Regions from separate parts of the Pseudomonas sp. P129 genome, predicted to be linked through region 2. Evidence: predicted binding sites of a transcription regulator. Region 2 holds the regulator's gene; each other region holds the start of a gene.
What was found. Region 2 encodes FliA, which starts transcription of late flagellar genes. Its sites were predicted from a motif close to CTAAAGTTTNNNNNNNNNNNGCCGNTAA; they were not measured.

Region 1: the regulator FliA is predicted to act here: its motif matches at 2,913-2,940, upstream of KBY02_RS09780 (methyl-accepting chemotaxis protein).
Region 3: the regulator FliA is predicted to act here: its motif matches at 1,633-1,660, upstream of KBY02_RS03480 (flagellar protein MotY).
Region 4: the regulator FliA is predicted to act here: its motif matches at 2,335-2,362, upstream of KBY02_RS08275 (methyl-accepting chemotaxis protein).

What each region holds. Positions count from the first base shown of each region.
Region 1 covers NZ_JAGPYS010000003.1:14,695-22,204, reverse strand. Annotated here, with positions in the region: gene KBY02_RS09790 (diguanylate cyclase) at 1-724, shown strand, start outside; gene KBY02_RS09785 (GNAT family N-acetyltransferase) at 806-1,243, shown strand; gene KBY02_RS09780 (methyl-accepting chemotaxis protein) at 1,252-2,892, opposite strand; gene KBY02_RS09775 (alkaline phosphatase D family protein) at 3,151-5,163, shown strand; gene pcsA (phosphatidylcholine synthase) at 5,250-5,969, shown strand; gene KBY02_RS09765 (sugar transporter) at 6,035-7,243, opposite strand.
Region 2 covers NZ_JAGPYS010000017.1:57,500-65,009, reverse strand. Annotated here, with positions in the region: gene flhA (flagellar biosynthesis protein FlhA) at 1-2,074, shown strand, start outside; gene flhF (flagellar biosynthesis protein FlhF) at 2,086-3,414, shown strand; gene fleN (flagellar synthesis regulator FleN) at 3,530-4,363, shown strand; gene fliA (RNA polymerase sigma factor FliA) at 4,360-5,100, shown strand; gene KBY02_RS24735 (chemotaxis response regulator CheY) at 5,357-5,731, shown strand; gene KBY02_RS24730 (protein phosphatase CheZ) at 5,751-6,536, shown strand; gene KBY02_RS24725 (chemotaxis protein CheA) at 6,570-7,510, shown strand, end outside.
Region 3 covers NZ_JAGPYS010000001.1:780,689-788,198, reverse strand. Annotated here, with positions in the region: gene KBY02_RS03485 (argininosuccinate synthase) at 1-554, opposite strand, end outside; gene KBY02_RS03480 (flagellar protein MotY) at 675-1,577, opposite strand; gene pyrC (dihydroorotase) at 1,727-2,770, shown strand; gene rnt (ribonuclease T) at 2,767-3,444, shown strand; gene KBY02_RS03465 (bacterioferritin-associated ferredoxin) at 3,654-3,872, shown strand; gene bfr (bacterioferritin) at 4,073-4,543, shown strand; gene grxD (Grx4 family monothiol glutaredoxin) at 4,670-4,996, opposite strand; gene KBY02_RS03450 (molybdopterin oxidoreductase family protein) at 5,085-7,193, opposite strand; gene KBY02_RS03445 (hypothetical protein) at 7,326-7,510, opposite strand, start outside.
Region 4 covers NZ_JAGPYS010000002.1:702,384-709,893, forward strand. Annotated here, with positions in the region: gene KBY02_RS08270 (class I SAM-dependent methyltransferase) at 1-539, shown strand, start outside; gene KBY02_RS08275 (methyl-accepting chemotaxis protein) at 610-2,229, opposite strand; gene KBY02_RS08280 (IclR family transcriptional regulator) at 2,426-3,265, opposite strand; gene KBY02_RS08285 (ABC transporter ATP-binding protein) at 3,507-4,535, shown strand; gene KBY02_RS08290 (ABC transporter permease) at 4,532-5,404, shown strand; gene KBY02_RS08295 (ABC transporter permease) at 5,408-6,202, shown strand; gene KBY02_RS08300 ((2Fe-2S)-binding protein) at 6,219-6,509, shown strand; gene KBY02_RS08305 (NAD(P)/FAD-dependent oxidoreductase) at 6,506-7,510, shown strand, end outside.

The DNA of each region.
Region 1 (7,510 bases), on a different contig from region 2:
GCCGTTGCGCCATGCCGCTGTCGCCATGTCATGCATGCTGATCATCCAGTTGGTGACCACCTACATTGCCGACTTCGCCGATTTTGTGATCTGGCAGGCCAATGCCGTGTTGTTTGTTTCGACAGTGGCACTGTTGCTGATGGCCTCCTACTTTCTGGAGCGGGCAAGCCGCATGAGCTACCTGTTTGCGCTTCGCGGACGCCTGCTTCAAGTGCAATTGATGGAGTTCGCGCGTACCGATGGGCTGACCCGACTGTTCAATCGACGCTATCAGGACGAAGTGATGGCGTCAGTCTGGGAACACGCTCGCAATGCACCGGCGAACGTGGCCATCATCCTGCTGGACATCGATCACTTCAAATCCTACAACGACAACTACGGTCATCCACAAGGGGATACCTGCCTCAGATTGCTCTGTCAGAAACTCCAGCAAAGCGCGCATGAGCATGGTGCTGTGGCGTTCCGGTTCGGCGGCGAAGAGGTGCTGGTGCTGATGATCGGCGATGTCGTGCAGGCCAGGGAAGTGGCCGGGGCCCTGCAGAGCGCGGTTGCCGAGCTCAAGTTGCCGCATCCGGTGCTGGGCGAAAACGCGCTGGTCACCATCAGCCTCGGCGTGGCCTGTGCGACAGCGCCTCTGACCAGTGCCGAGAACCTGATTGGCGCGGCTGACAATGCCCTCTACGCAGCCAAGCGCGCCGGACGTAATTGCGTGTGCTTCGCGTGAAATGACACCCCGCAGGATCCTGCTTTACGCCGCGCCCCTGCCACTTTAATCTCGGCGCACACCCAGGCTGGGAGCCATCGCATGAGCATTCACATTGACGTCAGCACCAACCCTACGGAAGAGGATCGTCTGGCGATTCTGGAACCACTGAAACGTTTCAACGCCGAGCAGGCGGGCGACGGCAAGTCCGAGAAAGTGGCGATGTTCATTCGCGATGATCAAACCCGGGAAGTCCTCGGCGGGCTGCACGCTCGCATTCTTTATGAGTGGCTGTTCATCGAACTGCTGGTCGTTCCCGAACAAGCCCGCGGGCAAGGCATGGGCTCGCGTTTGATGCAGATGGCCGAGGATCTGGCGGTCGAAAAGGGCTGCACGGGGATCTGGCTGGACACTTTCGACTTCCAGGCCCCCGATTTCTATCGCCGCCACGGTTACACCGAGTTCGGCCAGATTGACGACTATCCACCCGGCAACAAGCGCTTCTTTTTCCAGAAGCGCCTGCCGAACACAACGGCCTGAGACTTACGTCAGACCTTGAACTTGCCTACCAGATTGTTGAAGGAAATGGCCAGACGCGACAGTTCCTGGCTTGAAGCACTGGTCTGATGAGCACCTGCGGCAGTCTGGGCGGAGAGGTCCTGAATGTTGACCAGGTTGCGATCCACCTCGCGCGCAACGTGGGACTGCTCTTCGGAGGCCGTCGCAATCAACATGTTGCGGTCGTTGATCTCGGCGACGCTCTGCGCAATGCGCTCCAGCGACTGCCCTGTGGCCTGAGCCAGGGTTTGCGTGTTGCTGGTCAGGGTGCGGCTGTTGGCCATGGCCCGCACGGCCTGATCGGCACTGGCCTGAACACTGCCGATCATGGTTTCGATTTCGCCAGTGGACGCCTGGGTTCGAGCGGCCAGCGCCCGCACCTCGTCTGCCACCACAGCAAAGCCGCGCCCCTGTTCGCCGGCACGCGCGGCCTCGATGGCAGCGTTGAGGGCCAGCAGGTTGGTCTGCTCGGCGATCCCACGGATCACGTCCAGCACCTGCCCGATCTCACGGACGCGCCCGGCAAGCTCTTCGACCATGGTGGTCGAACTGCTGATCTCGGCACTGACGGTGTTGATCGCATTCACCGCATCGCGGGCCTGATCACGACCGGCGGCAGCGTCGGTACTGGTCTGGCGGGACGCTTCCGACGTCGACATGGCGTTACGCGCGACCTCTTCGACCGCAGCGGTCATCTCGTTCACAGCCGAAGCGGCCTGCTGAATCTCATCGTTCTGACGGATCAGACCGCGACTGCTTTCTTCAGTCACGGCATTCAGTTCTTCAGCAGCCGAGGCCAACTGGTCGGCAGCACTGGATATTTGCCCGATCGTGCTTTTCAGGTTGTCCTGCATATCGCTCAGAGCGACCAGCATCATGCCGGCTTCGTCGTGATATTGACTGGCAATCGGCAGGGTCAGGTCACCGCTGGCAATTCGCCGGGCATTGGTCACCGCAGTGTTGATTGGTGTGCTGATGGCACGACTTATGAACAGGCCCATCACAAACGCGGCAAAGAATGACAAGCCGATGCCGATGTACAGGTTTCGTTGCGCAGAGTTCTGTGTCTGGTCAGAAGCCACAGCGGCCTCGCCCGCCTGACGATTATTGGAGTTGACGATGGTGGTCAGCTGATCCATGACCTTCAGGTAACCGCTGCGTACATCACCGTCGATGATCGCTCTTGCCCCGGCAATATCCCCGGACAGGGCAACGCTTTTGGCTTGCTCGATGAGTGCCTGATAGCCAGGCCAGTCTCTGTCCATCTGATCACCGGCAGCGCGCTCGTCATCGTCAAGCGGCGTAGCCCGGTAGGTGGCGTAGCTTTTTTCAGCTTGAGTCTTGTTGACGCTCATGCTCGCGAGAATATCGTCCTTGACGCTTTGCGGCGCATTGCCTGCCATGGCGGCCAATAAACGATAGAGATCACGGTTCTGAGCAATGACCGAGGCCGTGACCTCTCCGGATTTTGTGACCGACAGCAGGCTGTTGGTAAACACGTTATCCAGGCTGCTGGACAAGGCACTGATGCCGCGACTGCCTATTACGCCCACCCCAAGGGTGAAAAGCGCACACAGCGCAAAAGACATGAAAAGCTTGGCGGACAGCCTTGCGTTGTAAAACCATTTCATAGCGGGAACCCTCATGAGCGAATATGGCATAACGCCATAAAACTTTATGGAATTCTGATGCCCTCTGCATAGGTGTATATCGGCATTTTCAGAGCACTCTGCAGGCGGTTAACAAAGTCTTCATATGAGCAAGGCTGAGCGGACCGTTTCGCATTGTCTGCAATGTCCGGAAACATGCGCTCGCGTGGTGTAACAAGAACTTTCCGGGCCTGTTGCGTTACCATCCCCGCCTGTGTCCCGCCAGAGCCATAAGCCAGGATGTCCGCTTCTTCCATCGAACAACTCACTTCGCTGCCGTCCATCCTTGCCGGCCCGTTATTGCGCCGTCAGGAAGCCGGCCGCCTGGTGTTGTGGCTGGTAGGGTCCCGTCGGTTGCGCCTTACCGTGCGCCTGCGCCATGCCGCTACTGATGATCCCTCTGCGGGCTTCAACGATTACGTACTCGACGACAGTCAATGTCAGGTTATTGCAGTCGGGCGCCAGGCGTTCATTCACCTGATCGACCTGCAACTGGAAGCCGAACTGCCCCGCGACACCTGGATCGATTACGACCTGCGGGTGGAGGGCGAAGGCGGTATTGCCGAGTGGGCGCCGCACTTGCTGTACGAGGGCAACCGCTACCCGAACTTCGTGGTGCGCAGCAGCATCGATCACCTGCTGCATGGCTCGTGCCGCAAGCCGCACCACAGCGCAGCCGAAGGTCTGCTCTGCGTGGACCGCCTGCTGGCCGACACCAAGGAGCCGCTGCAACGCCCTGCGCTGTTGATGATGAGCGGCGATCAGATTTACGCCGACGATGTTGCCGGGCCGATGCTGCGCGCTATCCATGTCTTGATCGAACGGCTGGGGTTGTTCGACGAGCGACTCGACGGTGCCATCGTCGATGACAGTCCTCGTCTCTACACGCATCCGGCCAGCTATTACCAGCGTGCCGACCTGCTGCCGGCCCTGAAAAGCAACGACACACTGCGCGAGCGCTTCTTCGGCGGCACCAGCAAGCCGGTATTCACCAGCAGCACAGCGGATAACCATCTGGTCACCCTGGCGGAAGTCATGGCGATGTACCTGCTGGTCTGGTCACCCACGCCCTGGACCCTGATCGAACCCGGCAGGCCGCAACTGGAAGACGGGGAAGTCGAGCGCTACGCCAGGGAACAGCAGCTGGTCGAGGCGTTTGCCGCCGGCCTGAGCGGCGTGGCACGGGCGATGGCGCATCTGCCGTGCATGATGATTTTCGATGACCACGACATCACCGATGACTGGAACCTGTCGGCGAACTGGGAGCACACCGCGTACGGCCATCCATTCTCCAAACGCATCATCGGCAACGCCCTGCTCGCCTACCTGCTGTGCCAGGGCTGGGGCAATAACCCGGATGCGCTCAACGGTCTGGTCAAGCAGGCTCATGCCCTGAGCACCGACGCCGTGTCGAACGACAACTGGCTGGACAGCCAGGCCCAGGACCAGTTGATTGATCAGTTGTTGAAGTTTCAGCAATGGCATTACGTGTTACCCACCAGCCCGGCACTGGTGGTACTGGATACCCGCACCCGGCGCTGGCGCAGCGAGTCGAACTTCAATCACCCGTCCGGCCTGCTCGACTGGGAAGCGCTCAGCGAACTGCAGCAGGAGCTGATCGACCACAAATCAGCGATTATCGTCTCACCTGCCCCCGTGTTCGGCGTCAAGTTGATCGAGGCGATACAACGCATCTTCAGCTGGTGCGGCTATCCGTTACTGGTCGATGCAGAAAACTGGATGGCACATCGCGGTGCCGCCAACGTGATTCTGAACATCTTTCGCCATTCCAGAACCCCGGGCAATTACGTGATTCTGTCGGGCGATGTGCATTACTCGTTCGTCTACGAAATCCTGATTCGCCAACGCAGTGGCGGGCCTCACATCTGGCAAATCACCAGCAGTGGCATCAAGAATGAATTCCCCCGTCGTCTGCTGGACACTTTTGATCGGCTGAATCGCTGGTTATACTCTCCTCGCTCACCTCTTAACTGGTTCACCAAGCGCCGCCTGATGAAGGTTGTTCCGCGCACGCCCGAGCACAGCAAGGTCGGTGAACGCTTATGGAACTCGGCGGGTGTCGGGCAGGTACTGTTCAATGAACAGGGCCAGCCGACCCTGATCAACCAACTCAATGCCAACGGTGATGCGCCTACCTGTTTCGTCGAACCGGAAGAATACAGAGACCAGCGATCTGACCCAGAGCGTGGCTTTCTGGAAAACAACCGGGAAACAAGGGATAGTCACCGCTAAACTTATCGGCAATTGCCGGGTCGATAGTTGCTACCGGTCAGGTTGCGGCACACCCTGGCAAGCATTACTTCCTGGAGAGCGCCCCCGTGATAACCAATCAACGCATAGCCAGACTCAACGCATGGGGGGCGCATGGCTTCACCGCCACCGGCGTAGTCCTTGCGTTCCTGGCGACCATTGCCTTGTTCAACAACGAACCCAAAGCCTGCCTGTTGTGGCTGGGCGCGGCCCTGATCGTGGATGGAGTCGACGGCTCACTGGCTCGCAAGGTCAACACCACGTCGGTACTGCCGCACTTCGACGGCTCGGTACTGGATCTGGTCATCGACTACCTGACCTACGTGTTCATTCCCGCATTGTTCATCTACCGCTATATACCGGTGCCGGATTACACGCTGCTGCTGAGCGTCTCGGTCATCCTGGTTTCGTCGCTGTTCTGTTTCTGCAACGTCGACATGAAAAGCAAGGACAACTACTTTCAAGGCTTCCCCGCTGCCTGGAACGTGGTTGCACTGTGCCTGTACATTCTGTCACCGGCCCCATGGCTGACGTTCATCACCATCATCGCCCTGGCGCTGCTGACCATGACCCGCATGAAGTTCCTGCACCCGTTCCGCGTGCGCCGTTTCATGCCGCTCAATATCGCGGTGACCACCGTATGGTTGCTGTCCAGCGCACTGCTGATAATCAACCACCCGCACAATGGCCCGTTGGTCATGGGGCTGTGGCTGGCGATGTCGGCGTATTTCCTGGGGATTTGTATCTGGAGAACGTCGCTGGAGTGGCTGGGTCGTCTTAAAGCCTGACCTGCAAGCCAGACCAAAAAGCTCGCTGAACGCATTGCGCGTCAGCGAGCTTTTTTATGCGTGCCCTATTTGCTCTCGGCCTGCATCTCGGCAGCAGGCCGCACCTTGCCGAAGTGATGCGTTGTATAGCAGCACAACCCCAGCCCGCCGAGGGCCAGCAGGCCGCCGACGATGCCGACATTGGCAACCCCGAGATGGCTGCTGACCACGCTGCCGAGCAGCGCGCCGCCGCCGATACCGATATTGAAGATGCCCGAGAACAGCGCCATCGCCACATCGGTCGCATCGGGTGCCAGCGACAGTACGCGCGCCTGCAAGGTCAGGCCGAAGCACATGATCGCCATGCCCCAGATAATGGTCAGCGTGCCGAGCGTCACGGCATCACCGGAGAGCGGCAACAGCATCAGCAGGCACAGGGTCAGCGTGCCAATGGCCGTGATCAACAGCCCGTTGGGGAAGCGATCGCTGAACAGGCTGAAGATGATCGAGCCCATGATCCCGGCCCCGCCAAAGACCAGCAGCAGGATCGTGGTCATTTCGCCGCTGAGCAGGGACACGGTCTGAGTGAACGGTTCGATATAGCTGTAGGCGGTGAAATGAGCGGTCACCACGATGGCGGTCAGCAGGTAGATCGCCATCAGCCGTGGGCGCTTGAACAGGATCGGCAGGCTGCGCAACGAGCCTGAGTTCTGACTGGGCAACAAGGGCAGCGCACGAACCAGCAGGAAGACTACCAGCGCAGCGATGGCGGCGATGCCCAGAAAGGTGGTGCGCCAGCCCAAGGCTTCACCCAGCACGCGGCCCAGCGGAATACCCAATACCATCGCCAGCGACGTACCGGTTGCCAGCAGGCCCAGCGCCTGAACCTGCTTGCCGGGCGGTGCGATGCGCACGGCCAGCGACGCCGTGACCGACCAGAACACCGCATGTGCAAACGCGATACCGACCCGGCTTACCAGCAGGATCGCGAAGCTGGGGGCAATCGCGGAAAGGACGTGGCTGACCACGAACAGGCCGAACACGAACATCAGCAACTTGCGGCGCTCGATGTTGCGCGTCGCCAGCATCATCGGCAACGACATCAGCGACACAACCCAGGCATAGATCGTGAGCATCAGCCCGACCTGGGCCGGGGTCATTTCGAAGCTCTGGCCGATGTTACTCAGCAGACCGATCGGCACGAACTCGGTGGTATTGAAAATGAAGGCCGCCAAGGCCAGCGCGAATACGCCAAGCCAGCTACCTGCCTGCTCGTTTGGAGGTGAAGTTATCAAGAATCACAACGCCCTGAAAATGTTCCGACCCGAAGGCCGATCGCCACGCATGAACACCACGCCTGACACCTGTATGCAAAACCGCGGCTCGCCCCACTGAAAAACCAACGCAAAAACGCTCCGCTCGACCTTCTGAATCGGGCGCAGTGTGCAAAGTGGATTATTGTGGATATGGGGAGTGAAGCCAGATGACTCGAATTCTACGGACCGCCAGAGTGGATCACAACCCGTGCGTGCGTGACAGACTTTACAAATGACCGCCGGTCG
Region 2 (7,510 bases):
TGGTCAGTTGGGCGTTCCGTTGTTGTTGCTGGTCATGATGGCAATGATGATGTTGCCGATGCCGCCGTTCCTGCTGGACGTGTTCTTCACGTTCAACATTGCACTGTCCATCGTCGTACTGCTGGTCTGCGTGTACGCCCTGCGGCCGCTGGATTTTTCTGTGTTTCCGACCATTCTGCTGGTCGCCACGTTGCTGCGTCTGGCGCTGAACGTGGCTTCCACCCGGGTGGTGATGCTTCACGGTCAGGACGGCCACGCCGCGGCGGGCAAGGTGATTCAGGCCTTCGGTGAAGTGGTGATCGGTGGCAACTACGTCGTCGGTATCGTGGTGTTCGCGATTCTGATGATCATCAACTTCGTGGTTATCACCAAGGGTGCCGGCCGTATTTCCGAGGTGAGCGCACGCTTTACCCTCGACGCGATGCCCGGCAAACAGATGGCGATCGACGCCGACCTCAACGCCGGCCTCATCGATCAGCCGGAAGCCAAGCGCCGCCGTGCCGAAGTCGCCCAGGAAGCCGAGTTCTACGGTTCCATGGACGGTGCCAGTAAATTCGTGCGCGGCGATGCGATTGCCGGTCTGCTGATTCTGTTCATCAACCTGATCGGCGGCATGCTGGTCGGTATCCTGCAACACAACATGACTTTCGCCGACGCCGGCCGTGTTTATACCCTGTTGACCATCGGTGACGGTTTGGTGGCGCAATTGCCATCACTGCTGCTGTCCACCGCCGCAGCGATCATGGTGACCCGTGCTTCCGGTTCGGAAGAGATGGGCAAGCTGATCAATCGTCAGATGTTCGCCTCGCCCAAGGCGCTGGGGGTTTCCGCTGCAATCATGATCGTCATGGGCCTTGTCCCGGGCATGCCGCACTTTTCCTTTATCAGTCTCGGGCTGGTTGCCGCAGGCGGCGCCTACCTGTTGTGGAAAAAAGAAAATCAGGTGAAGGTCGAGGCCATCGCCGAAGTGCAGCGCCAGCAAGACCTGCTGCCTTCGCCGACCCGTGTTCAGGATGCCAAAGAACTGGGTTGGGATGACGTGACGCCCATCGATATCATTGGCCTGGAAGTGGGTTATCGCCTGATTCCGCTGGTGGATCGCAATCAAGGTGGCCAGTTGCTGGCGCGTATCAAGGGTGTGCGCAAGAAGCTCTCGCAAGAGCTCGGTTTCCTGATGCCTACCGTGCACATTCGCGACAACCTCGATCTGGCGCCAAGCGCCTATCGTCTGACGCTGATGGGTGTGATTCTGGCCGAGGCCGAGATCTACCCGGATCGCGAACTGGCGATCAACCCCGGTCAAGTGTTCGGCACCCTGAACGGCATTACCGCCAGAGACCCGGCGTTTGGTCTGGAAGCCGTGTGGATCGAAATCAGCCAGCGCAGTCAGGCGCAGTCACTGGGTTACACCGTGGTCGATGCCAGTACGGTAGTGGCAACCCACCTGAACCAGATTCTCTACAAACATTCGCATGAGCTGATCGGCCACGAGGAAGTCCAGCAATTGATGCAATTGCTGGCCAAAAGCTCGCCCAAGCTGGCTGAAGAGCTGGTACCGGGCGTGCTGTCGCTGTCCTCGCTGCTCAACGTGCTGCAGGCGCTGCTGGCTGAACACGTACCTGTGCGGGATATTCGCAGCATTGCAGAGGCTATCGCCAACAACGCCGGGAAGAGTCAAGATACCGCCGCTTTGGTGGCCGCAGTGCGCGTGGGTCTGAGCCGCGCAATCGTCCAAAGCATTGTAGGCGTTGAGCCGGAGCTGCCTGTTATCACTCTGGAGCCAAGGTTGGAACAGATATTGCTCAATAGTTTGCAGAAGGCTGGTCAGGGTCAGGAAGAAGGCGTTCTTCTTGAGCCAAGCATGGCTGAGAAGCTCCAGCGTTCGTTGATCGAGGCCGCCCAGCGTCAGGAGATGCAAGGGTTGCCGGTAATTCTTCTGGTAGCAGGGCCTGTCCGGGCGATGCTGTCACGATTTGGACGATTGGCTGTACCGAACATGCATGTTCTGGCGTATCAGGAAATTCCGGACAACAAGCAAGTAACCATCGTAGCGACTGTCGGGCCAAACGGCTGAGGTAGTGAGTCATGCAAGTTAAGCGATTTTTCGCCGCCGATATGCGTCAAGCCATGAAGCTGGTTCGCGATGAGCTGGGCGCTGAAGCGGCCATCATCGGTAACCGGCGCATTGCCGGTGGCGTAGAGCTGACTGCCGCTCTGGATTACAAGCTGTCCGCCCTGGCACCGCGTGTGCCGAACATGGAGCTGGAAGACGAGTTGCGCAAGACTCAGTCGCGTATCGTTTCCGCCCAGGCCGAATTGAACAACCGCAGCGACAGCGATGCATCGATCAACCTGCAGCTGTTTTCCGGCAAGCCGGGCAACCCTGCCGATACGCACATCGAGCCGACGCTCGAAGAGCCGCCGCGTCCATTCGCGTACGCACCGCCACAGGCCGCCGAGCCTGCCATTGGCCAGCGCGCCTATGACTCGATGCGCTCCGAATTGAACGGCCTGCGTGAGCTGCTGGAAGTCCAGCTCGGCTCGCTGGCCTGGAACCAGCTGCAGGGCACTCGTCCGCAGCAGGCCAACCTGTGGCGACGCCTGCAACGTGTCGGCCTGTCCGGCCCGCTGTCACGCGACCTGCTGTCGATGATTCCGGAGATCGACGAGCCTCGTCAGGCCTGGCGCATGCTGCTGGCGCACCTGGCCCGCATGATCGCCGTCCCTGAAGTCGAGCCACTCGAAGAGGGCGGCGTGATTGCAATGGTCGGTCCTGCCGGCATGGGCAAGACCACCACGCTGGCCAAACTGGCAGCACGTTACGTGTTGAAGTATGGCCCGCAGAATATCGCACTGGTCAGCATGGACAGTTTCCGCATCGGCGCGCAGGAGCAGCTCAAGACCCTTGGGCGCATCCTCAACGTACCGGTCACCCATATCGATCCTGGCCAGTCTCTGGTTCAGGCGCTGGAACCGCTGCTGCGCAAGCGCGTGGTGCTGATTGACACCGCCGGCCTGCAGGCCAGTGACCCTGCGCTGCGCATGCAGCTGGAAAGCCTCGCGGGTCGTGGCATCAAGTCGCGCAACTATCTGGTACTGGCAACCACCAGCCAGAAGCAGGTGCTGACAGCCGCGTATCACAGTTACAAACGTTGTGGCTTGGCCGGATGCATTCTGACCAAGCTTGATGAAACAGCCAGCCTCGGTGAAGTCCTGAGCCTGGCGATCAGTCACGAATTACCTGTGGCCTACCTCACGGACGGACCACGCATTCCTGATGACCTGCATACCCCGCGTCGTCATCAACTGGTAAGCCGCGCGGTGAGTGTGCAAATGCAGGATGAGCCTAGTGAAGAAGCAATGGCTGATATGTTTGCTGACCTCTATCACACCCCTGGCAAGAGAGTGGGTTAAGTGATGGATATTATTGGAATGTCCCTGCGTCAACGGTCTGCCATGCGGTGTTCATTTGCGCACGTGCAGCCCTCGATGTGGTTTCGGTCTACGCAAGACAAGGTAAAGAAATAACATGGGCAGCATGCATCCCGTACAGGTTATCGCGGTGACCGGTGGCAAAGGTGGCGTCGGTAAGACTAACGTGTCAGTGAACCTTTCACTGGCCCTCGCCGAGCTCGGCCGTCGCGTCATGCTGCTGGACGCCGATCTGGGTCTGGCCAATGTCGACGTGCTGCTTGGGTTGACGCCCAAGCGCACGCTTGCCGATGTCATCGAGGGGCGTTGTGAGTTGCGCGACGTGCTGTTGCAGGGGCCGGGCGGGGTTCGGATCGTACCCGCTGCGTCCGGCACCCAGAGCATGGTGCATCTGTCGCCCGCTCAGCATGCCGGCCTGATCCAGGCGTTCAGCGAGATTGGCGACAACCTCGATGTGCTGGTGATCGACACAGCCGCCGGTATCGGCGAGTCGGTGGTCAGCTTCGTGCGCGCCGCTCAGGAAGTGCTGCTGGTGGTGTGCGACGAGCCCACGTCGATCACCGATGCCTACGCCCTGATCAAACTGCTCAACCGCGATTACGGCATGAACCGCTTCCGGGTGCTGGCCAACATGGCACAGAGCCCGCAGGAAGGGCGCAACCTGTTCGCCAAACTGACCAAAGTGACGGATCGTTTTCTCGATGTTGCGCTGCAGTATGTAGGCGCCGTGCCGTACGACGAATGCGTACGCAAGGCTGTACAGAAACAGCGCGCCGTTTACGAAGCATTCCCGCGTTCCAAATGTGCACTGGCCTTCAAGGCCATTGCCCAGAAGGTTGATACCTGGCCGTTGCCAGCCAACCCGCGGGGTCATCTCGAGTTCTTCGTTGAGCGACTCGTTCACCAGACCAGTGCAGGGCCTGTGCAATGACTGCGAGCGGCTACCAGATGTACAGCAAGACTTCCCGTAATTCACAATACGAGTTGATCGAGCGCTATGCGCCCTTGGTCAAGCGTATCGCTTATCATCTGCTGGCGCGCTTGCCGGCCAGCGTGCAGGTCGAGGATCTGATCCAGGCCGGCATGATCGGCCTGCTTGAAGTCTCCACCAAGTATGATTCCACCAAGGGTGCGAGTTTCGAGACCTATGCCGGCATCCGCATCCGTGGTGCGATGCTCGATGAAGTGCGCAAGGGGGACTGGGCGCCACGCTCGGTACACCGCAATACGCGCATGGTGAGTGACGCAATTCGGGCAATTGAAGCTAAAACCGGCCGTGACGCTAAAGATCACGAGGTTGCGGCCGAACTCCAGTTAAGTCTCGATGATTACTACGGGATTTTGAACGATACCTTGGGCAGCCGCCTCTTCAGTTTCGACGACCTGCTGCAGGACGGCGATCATGAAGGGCTGCACGAGGATGGCGCAAGCGGTTCGCTTGAGCCGTCGCGCGACCTGGAAGACGAGCGCTTCCAGGCTGCGTTGGCCGATGCAATTGCCAATCTGCCAGAGCGTGAGCGTCTGGTGTTGGCGCTGTACTACGACGAAGAGCTGAACCTCAAGGAAATCGGAGAGGTTCTGGGGGTCAGCGAATCTCGGGTCAGTCAGTTACACAGCCAGTGCGCAGCTCGTTTGCGAGGGCGTTTGGGGGAGTGGCGAGCGCGTTGACAGGCAATGTGCGGTCTATGGCCGCGCGTTGACTGCAAGCCGGCTGTGCAGAGCGTTACGTGGTAACAGGATGGACCCGTCAGAAGCCTGTCAGGCATTGCCTTGATGGGCTTGTTTCTCAGGTCTTTGCCTGTTGTTGTGCCAAGCCCGTCGTCGTTTCGTACAGCCGGGGGTGTGCTGTGCCAGTATTGAGTGAACAGCGTGTTCAGGTGCTGAACGCGTTAAAGACTGCTTGGAGGTCGAATTGGACAAGAACATGAAAATCCTCATCGTTGATGACTTCTCAACGATGCGGCGGATCATCAAGAACCTTTTGCGTGATCTGGGGTTTACCAACACATCGGAAGCGGATGATGGTCTGACCGCATTGCCGATGCTGCAGAGCGGTGCCTTTGACTTTCTGGTGACGGACTGGAACATGCCTGGCATGTCCGGTATCGATCTGCTGCGCGAAGTCCGCAAGGACGAACGCCTCAAGAGCCTTCCCGTGCTGATGGTCACTGCCGAAGCCAAGCGTGAGCAGATCATTGAAGCTGCCCAGGCTGGGGTGAACGGTTATGTAGTCAAGCCATTCACTGCCCAAGCCCTGAAAGACAAGATCGACAAGATCTTTGAACGCGTCAATAGCTGATGCAAGCCGCGAGGGCGCTATGGATAACAATGATTCGATGGCCGACTTTGAGTCGACCTTAAAAAGACACGCGCAGGAACTTGTCACCAGCCTTGAAAAGGGTCGTTTTGGTGACGCTGTGCAACTGATCCACGAACTCAATCAGACACGCGACCGCGGCCTTTATCAGGAAGTGGGCAAGCTGACTCGTGAGCTGCACAGTGCAATCGTAAACTTTCACATTGATCCGCACATGCCTCAAGCCGAGGAAGTGTCGCAGATCACGGATGCTACCGAACGCCTGTCGTATGTGGTGAGGCTGACCGAGAATGCGGCCAACCGCACCATGGACCTGGTGGAGGAGAGTACGCCGGTCATGAACGGCCTGAGTTCCGACGCCAAGGCGTTGAGCGACGACTGGGGACGTTTCATGCGCCGCGAAATCGGTGCCGAAGAGTTCCGCGAGCTGGCCAAGCGGGTCGATGGTTTTCTGACGCGTACCGAGAAGGAAACCCATCAGGTTTCCGCACATCTGAATGACATTCTGCTCGCCCAGGATTACCAGGACCTTACCGGTCAGGTCATCAAGCGTGTGACGCAACTGGTCACTGAAGTCGAGAGCAATCTGCTCAAACTGGTGCTCATGGCCAGTCATGTCGATCGCTTCGCAGGCATCGAACATGACGAACAATCCATCCTCGATGAAAAAGATCCTAAAAAACATCTCGCTCAGGGTGAAGGTCCGCAGATTCATGCCGATAAACGTGAAGACGTCGTATCCGGACAGGATGATGTAGACGATCTGCTATCGAGCCTCGGCTTCTAAGGTCTGTTGACGGTTAATTTTAGGGAGCACCCCATGAGCTTCGGCGCCGATGAAGAAATCCTTCAGGATTTTCTGGTAGAGGCCGGCGAAATTCTGGAGCAGTTGTCAGAGCAATTGGTCGAGCTGGAAAGCCGACCGGATGATGCTGACCTGCTCAATGCAATTTTTCGCGGTTTTCACACTGTAAAAGGGGGCGCCGGCTTCCTCCAGCTCCATGAGCTGGTGGAGTGCTGCCACATCGCCGAAAACGTGTTCGACATCCTGCGCAAGGGTGAGCGTCGCGTTGATTCCGAACTGATGGACGTGGTCCTGGAAGCACTGGACACCGTCAACAGCATGTTTGGTCAGGTACGTGAACGGACTGACGTAACCCCGGCGACGCCAGAACTGCTGGCCGCACTTGCGCGGCTGGCCGAGCCACAATCCGCCGACGAGGCCGTTGCCCCTGAGCCGGAGCCGGTGGTTGAAGTACAGGCTGCTGCTCCGGTTGCAGAACCGGCGGCTGGCGACGAGATTACCGATGATGAATTCGAGCAGTTGCTCGATTCGCTGCACGGCTCCAGCCCGGTGTCTGCAGCGCCTGCACAGACGCCAGCAGCAGCGGCTGCGCCGGCGGGTGATGAGATCACCGATCAGGAATTTGAATCCCTGCTCGATCAGCTGCATGGCAAGGGCAAATTTGCGGCCGATGCCGCAACCGCTCCGGCCCCTGCACCTGTGGCGCAGGGCAGTGCAGCGCCTGCCAGTGATGAAATCACCGACGACGAATTCGAAGCGTTGCTCGATCAACTGCACGGCAAAGGCTCGTTTGATGGCGCTGTAGCGGCTCCCGTAGCTGCGGCACCTGTAGCCGTTGCTGCCAAGGCACCCGCTGCTGCGGCTGCATCGGACGAAATCACCGATCACGAATTCGAAAGCCTGCTCGACGAATTGCACGGCAAGGGCAAGTTCGAGCCTGAGGCGATTGTTGCCAA
Region 3 (7,510 bases), on a different contig from region 2:
AGCAGGTTGGCGTCCATGGAGTACGGAGATTTCTTCTTGCCGTGACGCTCAATGGGAATGTTGTGCTTCTCGGCGTAGTCCATCAGTTTCTCACGCGACAGCAGATCCCATTCGCGCCACGGAGCGATGACCTTGACGCCTGGCTTGAGCGCGTAGGCACCCAGCTCGAAACGTACCTGGTCGTTACCCTTGCCGGTTGCGCCGTGGGAAATGGCGTCAGCGCCGGTTTCGTTGGCGATCTCGATCAGACGTTTGGCGATCAACGGACGGGCGATGGAGGTACCCAGCAGGTACTCGCCTTCATAGACAGTGTTGGCACGGAACATCGGGAAGACGAAATCGCGCACGAACTCTTCGCGCAGGTCATCGATGTAGATTTCTTTCACGCCCATGGCCTGAGCCTTGGCGCGTGCCGGCTCGACTTCTTCACCCTGACCCAGGTCAGCGGTAAAGGTCACCACTTCGCAGTTGTACGTATCTTGCAGCCACTTGAGGATTACCGAAGTATCCAGGCCACCGGAATACGCGAGAACTACCTTGTTTACGTCCGCCATGCCATCACTCCACCGGGTTGTACGGAAAACCGCTGATTCTACCGTTCAAACCAGCAAATTTACAGGGGCGCGACAGCTTGTGACGACAAGGCGACGTCTGACAGATGCTTTTTACAGGCTTTAAGAGGTGTGCGCTGCGCTGGCAGACGCAACCGGCACCGGGCGCTCATCGGGCGCAACACGCTCGAGGTGCACATTCACCCGACGGTTGCGCGCACGATTGGCTTCGTTGGTGTTGGGCGCCAATGGGTAACGTTCGCCGTGAAAGCGCAGGGTGATTTGCTGCTCGGGAACGCCCTGAGCCTTGAAATAATCCATGACCGCCAGCGCGCGACGGCGAGACAGGTCACGGTTGGTCAGGCGATTGCCGCTGTTATCCGAATGACCGTCCAGTTCGATACGGTTCACGGTCGGGTCAGCCTTCAAGTAGGCGACCATGTTATCCAGGCGCGCCTTGGCACGGGCATCCAGTTCGATACCGCCGCCAGGGAAACCCACTTCAGCCTGTTTGATCTGATCGAAGTTCATCGGCAGCAGCTTGGCAGTGCATGCCTGGTAATCGCTGAATGCCTTGCTGAACTTGACCGGCAGCAGACGTACCTCCATCTGGCCGCCATCCCGGGTGTAATGGCGAATCAGCGGACTGCGCCCGTCCATCAGACCACTGATCAGGCGGCCGGCCTGGGCCTGGGAGGTATTGAAGGGAATATCGCCATTGCTGACGCGCACTGATCCCAGGTTGATATCGCCGCGACCCGGTTGCCACGGTGCCGCAGCGGCCAGCAGCGTCGCAGAGCCGTTACCGAGCATGTTGTATGAAGCCTTGAGGCGAAACGTCGCCTGCTCGCCCGCTCGGCGCACGAACTCACCGGCCCCGAAGTCGGTGATCGGTTGAGTCAGGCGGCACTCGAACTGATCGCCTTCGACCTTCCACTCAATGCTCTCCAGACGCGTCTGGAAACTGATAGCCATCGCCGGGAGGCTGGCAAACATGCTGAGCAGGGCTAAATATCGCTGGCGCACGGGAGGCTCCACTGGAAATGAACGCGAAACAGAAAATTACCGACTGACAAGGGAGCTATCGGTAACTTCATGCAAAACTTGATAGCGGATGCCTGAGAGAGTCTTTTCCGGTAGCATTCCCAGCGAGTTTGACCCGCCTGGAATCCCCAATGTCTGACCGCCTGACCCTCCTGCGTCCCGACGACTGGCATATTCACCTCCGTGACGGAGCTGTCTTGCCTCATACCGTTGCTGACGTAGCGCGAACTTTTGGCCGCGCAATCATCATGCCCAACCTCGTGCCTCCGGTACGCAACGCGCAGCAAGCCGATGCCTATCGCCAGCGCATTCTGGCGGCACGTCCGGCCACCAGCCGCTTCGAGCCATTGATGGTGCTGTACCTCACCGACCAGACCACGCCCGACGACATCCGCACCGCCAAGGCCAGTGGCTTCGTGTATGCGGCCAAGCTGTATCCGGCCGGCGCGACCACCAACTCCGATTCCGGTGTCACCAGCATCGACAAGATCTTCCCTGCCCTCGAAGCCATGGCCGACGTCGGCATGCTGCTGCTGGTGCACGGGGAAGTAACACGTGGCGAAATCGACGTGTTCGATCGCGAGAAGGTCTTCATCGATGAGCACCTGCGCCGTGTAGTCGAGCGCTTCCCGAGCCTGAAAGTGGTGTTCGAACACATCACCACCGGTGAAGCGGTGCAGTTCGTCAATGAAGCTTCAGCCAATGTCGCGGCGACCATCACCGCGCACCACCTGCTGTACAACCGTAACCACATGCTGGTCGGCGGGATTCGTCCGCACTTCTATTGCCTGCCGATCCTCAAGCGCAATACTCATCAGACAGCCCTGCTCGACGCGGCCACCAGCGGCAGCGGCAAGTTCTTCCTGGGCACCGACTCGGCGCCGCATGCCCAGCATGCCAAGGAAAACGCTTGCGGTTGCGCCGGGTGCTACACCGCCTACGCAGCCATCGAACTGTATGCAGAAGCTTTCGAGCAACGTAACGCCCTGGACAAGCTGGAAGGCTTCGCCAGCCTTCACGGTCCGGCGTTCTACGGCTTGCCCGCCAATCAGGACACCATCACGCTGGTGCGTGACGAGTGGACCGCCCCTGCCAGCCTGCCGTTTGGCGAGTTGACCGTTATCCCGCTGCGCGCAGGTGAAACACTGCGCTGGCGTCTGGAGGAACACGCGTGAGTGAAGATCATTTTGACGACGAACACGAAGGCCACGGCGGTGGCGGCGGTTCCCGTCACCCGATGGCGGCGCGCTTTCGCGGCTACCTGCCAGTGGTCGTCGACGTAGAAACCGGCGGCTTCAATTCAGCCACCGATGCCTTGCTGGAAATCGCTGCGGTGACGATCGGCATGGATGAAAAAGGCTTCGTGTTCCCGGAACACACCTATTTCTTCCGCGTAGAACCGTTCGAGGGTGCCAACATCGAAGCGGCGGCGCTGGAGTTCACCGGCATCAAGCTCGATCATCCGCTGCGCATGGCGGTCAGCGAAGAAACCGCGATGAACGACATCTTCCGCGGTGTGCGCAAGGCCCTCAAGGCCAATGGCTGCAAACGCGCGGTGCTGGTCGGCCACAACGCCAGCTTCGACCTCGGCTTCGTCAATGCCGCCGTCGCACGGATGGACATGAAGCGCAATCCGTTTCACCCGTTCTCCAGCTTCGACACCGCCACCCTCGCCGGCCTGGCCTATGGTCAGACCGTGCTGGCAAAGGCCTGTCAGGCGGCAGGCATCGACTTCGACGGACGCGAGGCGCACTCGGCCCGTTACGACACCGAGAAGACCGCCGAGCTGTTCTGCGGCATCGTCAATCGCTGGAAAGAAATGGGCGGTTGGCAAGATTTCGACGACTGAGGTCGCTACGTCTGTGAATGGACCGGCCTTGCGCCGGTTTTTTCATGTCTCCAGCGGGACGATCCAGAGGGCGGACGAATGATGCGATTCTCGCGAAAGCAACCGCTCATCGCTCGACCTGAATACAACCCAAAACAGTTTTGACAAGCATTCTCATTAACATTAAGCTCCTCGGCACCAAGCAATAAACCAGCGACGGTCCATAGCTTATGTATGTTTGCCTCTGCCAAGGTGTCACCGACGGTCAAATCCGGGATGCAATTCTGGAAGGCTGCTGCAGTTATCGTGAAGTCCGTGAAACACTGGGTGTTGCGAGTAAATGTGGAAAATGCGCCTGCCTGGCAAAGGAAGTGGTGCGTGATACGCTGACCGAGCTGCAAACCAGCCATGCCTTGCTGGCCTATCCGGCAAAATTTTCAGCTGCCTGAATCCCCTCTTTTAAAGAACCGGACACCACGTCCGGTTTTTTTATGTCTGTAATTCAAGCGCTTAGCGTCAAGATGCGGAACTCAAACATTCTTATTCCTATTTAATTTCACTTATTATTCAACAACTTAGGTTTGACAGACGTTTAAGCGCAGCTCACACTCGGCACTTATATACACAAGCCACCGGCAGGACCTCGAACATGAAAGGCGACATTACCGTCATCCAGCATCTCAACAAGATCCTCGGGAACGAGCTGGTCGCTATCAATCAGTATTTCCTGCATGCGCGCATGTACGAAGACTGGGGTCTGAAAAAGCTGGGTGGCCACGAATATAAAGAGTCCATCCATGCGATGAAGTACGCTGACAAGCTGATCAAGCGCACCTTGTTTCTGGAAGGGCTGCCAAACCTGCAGGACCTGGGCAAGATCCTCATCGGTGAGCACACCAAGGAAATGCTGGAGTGCGACCTGAAGATCGAGCAAAAAGGTCTGGCCGATCTGAAAGCCGCGATCGCTCACTTCGAGACCGTCGGTGACTTCGGCAGCCGTGAGCTGCTGGAAGACATCCTTGAGCCCAAGGAAGAGCAAATCGACTGGCTGGAGACTCAGTTGGGTCTGATCGTCAAGGTAGGTATCGAGAACTACCTGCAGTCGCAGATGGGTGACTGATTCCCCCATCGCGCCGCAATGAAAAAGCCCGCCTCAATCGAGAGCGGGCTTTTTCTTGTGTGTAAAACCATGCTGGAGCGCAGGGAACGATAATCTCGACTATCGTGCGACGCTCTGCGCAAGGCTTTACTCGGCCTTGGCGGCGGATGCTTCCTTGACCAACGTCTGCAACGAACCGTCATCCATCATCTCGGTGATGATGTCGCTACCACCGACCAGCTCACCGGCAACCCACAGTTGCGGGAAAGTCGGCCAGTTGGCGTACTTTGGCAGGTTGGCGCGGATTTCAGGGTTTTGCAGAATGTCGACGTAGGCAAACTTTTCGCCACACGCCATCAATGCCTGGGAAGCCTTGGCCGAAAAGCCGCATTGCGGAGCGTTCGGAGCGCCTTTCATGTAAAGCAGAATGGTGTTGTTGGCAATCTGCTCTTTGATCGTTTCGATGATATCCATGGAGCACCTCGGCTGAAATATCCGACTCAGTTGTCGGCACGGTGACACATTGTAACGAAATCCCGAGCATGACGCTCTGTCTTGAGGCTTAACACGCCACGACCTGCACCGGTACGCCGTTCAACGCCGCGTTGCCGGACAGCACGTCGAGTTGCCGTTCGTCGGTCAGGTCATTGGCACTGACGCCGGGCAGGCTCTGCGCGATCGCCATTTTTACCCCTGAACGCGAATGCCCCCAACCGTGCGGCAGGCTGACCACCCCGCGCATCATGTCCAGACTGCCCAGCACCTGAACCTCGATCATCCCGACCCGGGAGCTGACCCGGACCTGCTGGCCGTCACTCAGACCACGGCACGCGAGATCGTCAGGATGCATCAACAGTTGATGCCTGGGTTTGCCCTTCACCAGCCGATGGTAGTTGTGCATCCATGAATTGTTACTGCGCACATGCCTGCGGCCAATCAGCAGCAACTCGCTTGCCTGAGGAGAAGGGTCGGCTGCAAAGCGCGCCAGGTCGGCCATGATCACCTCAGGCGCGGCCTGAATGCGGCCATTGGCGGTCTTCAGGCGCTGTGCAAGATTGGCCTTCAACGCCCCCAGATCGAGGCCGTGCGGATGACTGTCCAGGGTTTCCAGTGACAGCTTATGGGACGATGCATCGCCATAGAGGCCTGCACGCAGCCCGCGATCGATCATCTGCGCAGGCGGCAACGTGGGTTTCAGCGCTCGCTCGGCCTTGGCAGCAAAAGCGCTGGCCAGCCCGACGAAGATCTCCCAGTCGTGCAGGGCACCTTCGGGCTTGTCGAAAATGGCCCGATTGAAGCGCGTGACGTTGCGCACTGCGAGCGTGTTGAAGGTGGTGTCGTAGTGATCATTTTCCAGTGCCGAGGTGGACGGCAGGATCAAGTCGGCGTGGCGAGTGGTCTCGTTGATGTAAAGATCGATGCTGAGCATGAACTCAAGCCCTTCGAGCGCCTGCTCCAGCTGACGGCCGTTGGGCGTCGACAGAACCGGGTTACCCGCAACGGTCACCAACGCGCGAACCTGCCCTTCCCCGTCCACAAGCATTTCCTCGGCGAGCGCCGAAACCGGCAACTCGCCGCCATACTCTGGCAGGCCGGACACCCTGCTTTGCCACCGATTGAAATGGCCGCCGGATGTCGAGCTGACGAGGTCGACGGCGGGCTCCGTACAGAGTGCGCCACCCACACGGTCCAGGTTGCCCGTCACCAGATTGATCAGTTGTGCCAGCCAATGACACAGCGTGCCAAAGGTCTGAGTCGACACGCCCATTCGCCCATAACACACCGCCTTGTCAGCGGCCGCGAAATCCCGTGCCAGTTGCCGGATCTGCTCGGCGGCGATACCGCAGCGCGGGCTCATGGCCTCTGCAGTGAAGCCGGCAATGGCCTGGCGAACCTGCTCCAGGCCGTCGACAGGCAAATGGCTCTCGCGGGTCAGCCCCTCTTCGAACAGCGTATTGAGCAGCCCGAACAGCAACGCTGCGTCACCGCCCGGACGTACGAACAGATGCTGGTCAGCGATGGCAGCCGTCTCACTGCGGCGCGGGTCGATGACCACCAGTTTGCCGCCGCGCTGCTGGATCGCTTTCAGACGCTTTTCAACATCCGGAACCGTCATGATGCTGCCATTGGACGCCAACGGATTGCCGCCGAGAATCAGCATGAAGTCGGTGTGATCGATATCCGGAATCGGCAACAGCATGCCGTGGCCATACATCAGGAAACTGCTGAGGTGGTGCGGCAACTGATCGACCGACGTCGCCGAAAAACGATTGCGGGTCTTGAGCAGGCCGAGAAAGTAATTGCTGTGGGTCATCAACCCGTAGTTATGCACGCTGGGGTTGCCCTGATAGACCGCTACCGCGTTCTGCCCATGGCGCTGCTGAATGGCGTAAAGCCGCTCCGCCACAAGATCGAACGCCTGCTGCCAGGCAATTGGCTGCCACTGATCACCGCTGCGCAGCATCGGCTGGCGCAAACGATCAGGGTCATTCTGGATGTCCTGCAACGCAATCGCCTTGGGGCAGATATGACCGCGGCTGAACGTGTCCAGCGGGTCGCCCTTGATCGAGGCAATGCGCGGCGCAGAATCCGCCTCCACGACGGTCTCGATCACAAGACCGCAAATGGCCTCGCACAGGTGGCAGGCTCGGTAGTGTTCAGTCCGGGTCATCACAGCCTCAGATCGTGTCATGGCAATCCGGTTGATTGCCGAACACTCACTATGCTGTCTGCTCATGCCCCGCGCCACTGATGTTCGGCCCGTGAATCGAGGGGCATCAGGCGCGCGGATGAGTTGGCCGAATCAACCGCCGATAGGCGTGACGACCTTGCGCTGTTGCTGGATTTCAGCCACGGTTTCGATCTGCTCCTGCGCCAGGTGGACGCCGGTCAGGTCGCCGATCAGGCGCCAGTGCTCGTCGAGGCCGGAGCTGATGGTGGCCATGCGATCGATCATGCGCCGCCCCGCGGTACGCGTGACTTCGTCCT
Region 4 (7,510 bases), on a different contig from region 2:
TGCAGGCTCAGGCCAAGGGCAAGCGCATCCTCAATCTGTTCGCCTACACCTGCGGCTTCTCGGTCGCCGCCCTGGCCGGGGGTGCCGACCACGTCGTGAATCTGGACATGGCCCGTGCTGCGTTGAATCGCGGCCGCGAGAATCATCGCCTCAATGATCAGGACCTCAGCCGCGTGACCTTTCTGGGCCATGACCTGTTCAAATCCTGGGCCAAGGTCACCCGCTGCGGCCCTTATGACCTGATCATCATTGACCCGCCGTCCTTCCAGAAAGGCAGTTTCATGCTCGACAAGGACTACCAGCGTGTCCTGCGCCGCCTGCCGGAGTTGCTGGACGAGAACGGCTCGGTGCTGGCGTGCATGAACGATCCCGCGCTGGGACCGGACTTTCTGATTCAGCACACCGCAGTCGAAGCACCTTGCCTGCGCTTCGAGCAGCGCCTGGAAAATCCGCCGGAGTTCCCCGACGCTCGCGCCGAGGGCGGCTTGAAGGCGCTGGTGTTCAAGGCAGAAGGCCTGAGCCGCAGCGGGTGGGCATAGCGAGCAAGGACTGACAGCCTCTTCAACGCCGAAAAGGCTGTCAGGTTCTCAAACTACTCAAGCACCCAAATCAGGCACCCAAACGCGAGATCACATCACTGAGGCCATTAGAAAGGCCCCGCAGTTCCTGACTGGCGTTCTGAGTGCGTTTGACGTTGTCCTGATTGGTCACGGCGATGGCGGTGATTTCAGTGAGGTTGCGCGAGATGTCCTCTGCCACGGAAGTCTGCTCTTCGGCAGCCGTCGCAATCTGGCGATTCATGTCGCGAATATTCTCCACGGCCATGGTAATACGCTGCAGGGTTGCGCCAGCGTTCGCGACCTGCTCGACGCTCTCTTCACTCCGCGCCTGACCGCCCTGAATGGCCTGCACTGCATCACTGGCTCCGGTCTGCACCGAATTGATGATCTGATTGATTTCGGAGGTTGAAACGGCAGTACGCTGCGCCAGTGTACGAACCTCGTCAGCCACCACCGCGAAACCGCGTCCGGCGTCACCGGCACGTGCAGCTTCGATGGCGGCATTCAGCGCCAGCAGATTGGTCTGATCGGCAATGCTGCGAATCACCTCCAGCACTTTGCCGATACGGCCGCTGTCAGTTTCCAGCCGCCCGATGACATCGGCCGTAGAAGCGATCTCGTTGCGCATGCGGGTGATCGTCGCAATGGTCAATTGCATGACCCTCTCGCCATCCTGAGCGCTCTGGTCGGCCTCATCCGCAGCTCGCGCAGCATCGGCGGCATGTCGGGCAACGTCCTGAGCGGTGGCAGACATCTCGGTCATGGCGGTCGCGACCTGATCGGTACGCTCGAACTGCTCATGAGTGCCTTGCGCCATCAACTCGGCAATGGCATTCAGCTCGCCGCCCGCCGTGTCCAGATCGGTGCTGCTGCGCTTGAGGCGGTTGAAGGTGTCGGCCAGAAAATCCCGCAGGGTATTTGCGGCAACGGCCAGACGACCCAGTTCGTCCTGTCGCGTGACCTCGACACGCGCCCCGAATTTGCCTTCGCTCAACTGGGCGACGTATTCGATAAGCATGCGAATGGGCGCAATCAGGTTGCGATTGACCATCCACAGCGCCAACAAACCGACCAGCAGCGCAGACACCAGCATCACCACGGCACCGACCAGAATGGTACGTTGGGCTTCATGGCTGATGGCAACGGACTGAGCGTCGCTGCTCTTGTGCAATTGATCGACCAGACCAGCCATCTGCTCGCTGGTCGGACGGTCGACGCCTTTGACCGCCATGTCACCCGCGCCAGCGTCACCGCCCGCAGCAACAAACGCATCACGACCGGTCCGGTAGGCCGTACCCAGCGCCTGGTGTGCCTGCTGCAGCGTCTGCACCTGGCTTTTCAATGCAGCGTCGGTGCCGTGCATTTCAGCAAGCCGACCCAGTGTGCCTTGCACCTTGCGCTCCTGCTCTTCGAATTGCCCCCAGTACTTGTCACGCTCGGAAGGCGTTTTGCCACGCAACAGGACGTTTTTCCACTCCTGCACCTGAATCTTGAATTGCAGGTTGGCTTCGTCAACCAACTGCGACGCCCGCACCGGACCGTCGATAAGGCCGCGATAAGCCTGCACGTTGTCGGAGAGAAAGTTGAAGCAGGCCAACGCAATGACCAGCACAAGCGCAAGACTACCGCCGAGCAGACCTAAAATTTGCAGCCGCAGGGATTTGGACATCGGGACGATCTCTGGAGAAAAAGAATCCGCGGGATACGCGAAAGTTGCAGGCACGTCCCTGTAGACCGATCTTGTGGATCAGGTATGTGTGGCCCCTTGGAATCAACATCGGCCCACAAGACTTTTTCTTTAAAAACAGCGATGGTCGGCAATATACCCGATAAAAGATCAAAAACTGCCGGAAAAGGAATGCTGCCTAATCAACCTGCCCGAACACCTGGCTGGGCCGCCGCAGCGACGGGTCGAACGGGTTGATTCTGGCACTGATGGCCGTGGCTTCGCGCTTGAGCAGTTCGACCACGGTCATCAGGCGATCGGGCCCCAGACGGTCGGAGATGGTCGCCACACTGAGCGCAGCCACTGCACGACCGCTGCGGTCCAGGATCGGCACTGCCAGCCCGGCCATGCCCGGTAACGCGCCGGTGTTGCGCCCGGCATAGCCCAGGCGCCGCACGTTTTCCACCTCCGAACGCAGAAACACCTCGTCGTACAGGTGAAAATCCTTGAGCCGTGGCAGGTTGTAGGCAATGACCGTTTCCCGCTCGTCCTCGGGCAGAAACGCGAGAATCGCCAGACTGCCCTGCCCGACGCCCAAGGCAACACGGCCGCCGATGTCGCCGGTGAACGTGCGGATCGGGTACGGGCCTTCGCTGCGGTCCAGGCAGATCGCGTCGAAACCGCTGCGTGCCAGCAGAAACAGCGAGTCACCCAGCGATGCGGACAGGCGCAAAAGGCTGGGGCGCACCACGTCACGCAGGTTGCCGGTATTACCCGCCTTGGCGGCCAGGGCGAAGAACTCGATGCTCAACCGATAACGTTTGCTGAGCAGGTCCTGCTCGACCATGCCCTCCTCCATCAGGCTGCGCAGCAAGCGGTGTGTGGTGGGTTGCGACAGCCCGACACGCTGGGCGAGTTGCGTGACCCGCTCGCCGCCTTCATCACAATCGCCCAGACAGCGCAGTACCGCGAACAGCCGGGAAACGGCTCCCACTCCGACCTCGGCCTTCACGTTATTCCGATCAGTGGAATTATCCATGACAATATCTCTTTATATTTCCACCAAAAGAATTAATTCAAAGAAAGATGTTATTCAGTGAAATTCCTTGTTGAGCCCATCCTAGCCTTCGCCCTACTCTCAGTCCACAGGGGCGATTTGAACAATCATCGGTAGCCGACGCAGAGCGAGCGCCAACGTCCACAGAACTGCATGACTTCATTTCGCATCTGCCCATGACAAACGCGTGCTTCGGCGCGCATGCACAAAGGTGGAAGCAGGCATGGCATTTCTGCAGCTCGAAGGTCTCTCCAAACGCTACGGCTCCATTGACGCGGTGGTTGCCACCAACCTGGCCGTCGACAAGGGCGAATTCGTTTCACTGCTCGGCCCTTCCGGCTGCGGCAAAACCACCACCCTGCAAATGATCGCCGGTTTCGTTGAAGTCAGTGACGGGCGCATTGTGCTCGACGGGCGCGACATCACCCACGCCAAACCCAGCAGCCGAGGCCTCGGCGTAGTGTTTCAAAGCTATGCGCTGTTTCCGCACATGACCGTGGCCGACAACGTTGCATTTGGCCTGCGGATGCGCAAGGTGGCTGCCGCCGAGTTGCACCCGCGTGTCAAACGGGTGCTGGAGCTGGTGCGCCTCGGTCAGCATGCCGAGCGCTACCCGCGCGAGCTGTCCGGTGGTCAGCGCCAGCGGGTCGCATTGGCCCGCGCACTGGTAATCGAGCCGCCAGTGCTGCTGCTCGACGAGCCGCTGTCCAACCTGGACGCCAACCTGCGCGAAGAGATGCAGTTCGAGATCCGCCGCATTCAGAACGAAGTCGGCATTACCACGCTGATGGTCACCCATGATCAGGCCGAAGCCCTGTCGATCAGCGATCGGGTGGTGGTGATGCAGGCCGGTCGTATCACCCAGATCGACGAGCCATACAAGCTCTACGAACACCCGCGCACACGCTTCATCTCGGGTTTTGTCGGCAAGGCCAACATGTTGCAGGGTGATCTGGACAGCAGCGGCATTCCGCAGATTCGTCAGGTGCCCGGCGATGGCAGCCTGACCCTCAGCCTGCGTCCCGAGAAGATCGATCTGGTGGCGCCTGGCTGCGGACGGCTGTCCGGGCGCATCGTCACGCGTTATTTTCTCGGCAGCCAGTGGCTGTATCGGATTGAGACCGGCATTGGCGAAGTGACGGTAGTACGTCGCAACGACGGCCAGGCGCCGCTGGAACAAGGCGCGGCGGTCGACATGGACTGGCCCGACGAGTTGCTGCGCGTGCTGGATGCCGACGAGGTGCGCGCATGAGCCTGCTGAGCGAAATGCGTCAGGGCGGCCGCGGCTATTGGCTGTCAGCTCCGGCGCTGGCGTTGTATATCGGCTTGCTGGTGCTGCCGCTGGGTCTGACCCTGGTGCTGTCGTTCAACGTGTTCGACTATCAGGTCGGGGTGAAAAGCGACAGCTACACGCTGGCCAACTATGTGGCCGTGGTCACCGACTCGTATTTCTATGAAATCTTCCTGCGCACCTTCTGGATCAGTGCGCTGGTCACCCTGCTGTGCGTGCTGATCGGCGTCCCCGAAGCCTACATTCTCAGCCGCATGGGCACGCCGTGGCGCTCGATCTTCCTGATCCTGATTCTCACGCCGCTGCTGATCTCGGTGGTGGTCCGGGCGTTCGGCTGGAGCCTGCTGCTGGGCGCGGACGGTCTGATCAATCAGGTCATCCAGTTCATGGGCGGTCGCCCGGTGAAACTGCTGTACACCCCGTTTGCCGTGGTCATTGCGCTAGTCCACGTCATGTTGCCGTTCATGATCATTCCGGTCTGGACCTCGCTGCAAAAGCTCGACCCCACCGCCGAGCAGGCCGCGCTGTCGCTGGGCGCCAGCCAGGCGAAAGTCATGCGCCTGATCGTGCTGCCGCAGGTCATGCCCGGCGTGCTGTCCGGCTCGCTGATCGTGTTCGGCCTGGCCGCCAGTTCGTTCGCCATTCCCGGCCTGCTCGGCGGACGACGTCTGAAGATGGTCGCCACGGTGATCTACGACCAGTACCTCTCGGAGTTGAACTGGCCGATGGGCGCGACCCTTGCCGTGGCGCTGCTGTTGGTCAACCTTCTGGTCATGCTGTCCTGGAACCGCATGATCGAAGGCCGTTACAAAAAAACTCTGGGGGAATGATCCATGTCCAAGAACGGTCCGTTGGCCCTGTCGTTTCATGCGCTGGTGGTGATCTTCATGATGGCCCCGCTGGTCGTGGTGTGCCTGGTGGCGTTCACCCCGGAAAACACCCTGAGCCTGCCCACCACCCATTTCTCGCTGCGCTGGTTCAAGGCCGTCTTCGAGCGCGCCGACTTTATCGATTCGTTCTACAACAGCCTGATCCTGGCGTTCGTATCGGCGACGCTGGCCACCCTGATCGCAGTGCCCGCCGCCCTGGCAATCACGCGCCATACATTCCCGGGCCGCAATTTTTTCAACGCGCTGTTTCTGTCGCCGATCATCATTCCGCATCTGGTACTGGGGGTGGCGATGCTGCGCCTGTTTGCGCTGATGGGCGTGAACGGCAGCTTCACCTGGCTGATCTTCGCCCATGTGCTGGTCATCACGCCTTACGTACTGCGCCTGGTACTGGCGGCGGCAATTGGCATCGACCGCAGCGCCGAGCACGCCGCCGAGTCCCTGGGGGCCGACCGTTTCACGCTGTTTCGGCAGATCACCCTGCCAATGATCCTGCCCGGCGTGGCAGGCGGCTGGTTACTGGCGTTCATCAACAGTTTCGATGAAGTCACGCTGTCGATCTTCGTTACATCGCCCGCGACGCAGACCCTGCCGGTACGCATGTATGTCTACGCCACCGAATCCATCGACCCGATGATGGCCGCCGTATCGGCGCTGGTCATCGCCCTCACCGCCGCCACCATGATCCTGCTCGACAGGGTCTATGGGCTGGATCGCGTACTGGTCGGCAAACACTAACCGGAGCTTTGACGTTATGGCATTGCTGAAACGACTGACCGAACATGACCGCCCGGTTCTGCCCTTTACCCTTGACGGCCAGCCGGCCAGCGGTCTGTTGGGCGACACCTTGCTGACCGCGGTACTGACCGCCAGCGAACACTTGCGCGGCAGTGATTTCAGTGCCGAACCTCGCGCCGGTTTCTGCATGATGGGCGCCTGTCAGGACTGCTGGGTAAGGCTGGGTGACGGTCAGCGCGTGCGTGCCTGTTCAACACTGCTGGAGGCCGGTCAGGCGGTGATTCGTGAACCGGGGCGTTGCGTATGAGCGGTCAGGCCATTGCCATTGTTGGCGCAGGACCGGCCGGCATTCGTGCCGCCCAGACGCTACTGGCCCACGGCATCAAGGCCTGCCTGATCGATGAAGGGCTGCGCGGCGGCGGCCAGGTCTACCGTCGCCAGCCGGACAACTTTCAGCGCTCGGCCAAGGCGCTCTACGGCTTTGAAAGCGCCAAGGCAGTCGCGGTGCACAACGCACTCGACACGCTGGCAGCGCAGATCGACTACCGGCCGCAGACGCTGGTCTGGAATGCCGAAGATCATCAACTCGATACCCTGCAAAACGGTACCGCCGCCACCCTCGACTTCAGCCACCTGATTGTCGCCACCGGTGCCACGGATCGCATTCTGCCGGTGCCCGGCTGGACCCTGCCAGGCGTGTACAGCCTCGGCGCAGCGCAGATCGCGCTCAAATACCAGGGCTGCGCGATCGGTCAGCGCGTGGTGTTTTGTGGCACTGGCCCGTTGCTTTACCTGGTCGCCTATCAGTACGCCAAGGCGGGCGCGAAGGTGCTGGCGGTGCTCGACAGCGCGCCGTTTTCGGCGCAATGCAAGGCGTTGCCGGCGCTGCTGGGCCAACCGGCAACGCTGGCCAAAGGCATGTATTACCGCGCGTGGCTGAGCGCACACGGTATTCCGGTGCATCAAGGTGCGCTGTTGACACGCATCGACGGGGAAAAACGTGTAGACGGCATTCAATGGCAACGTAATAGAAAATCGGGCCACCTGGCCTGTGACGCGGTCGCTTTTGCCCATGCACTGCGCAGCGAGACGCAACTGGCCGATCTGCTGGGCTGTGAATTCGCCTGGAGCGCGCTGAACCGGGCGTGGCTGCCGACCCGCGATGACTGTGGACGCAGCAGCGTGTCAGGTATCTATCTGGCGGGCGACGGCGCGGGAATCATGGGCGCAGACGCTGCGGAAATGGCCGGCGAACTGGCCGCGCTCGGGCTGCTGCAAGACATCGGTGTGGTCGCAGACACCGCCCGT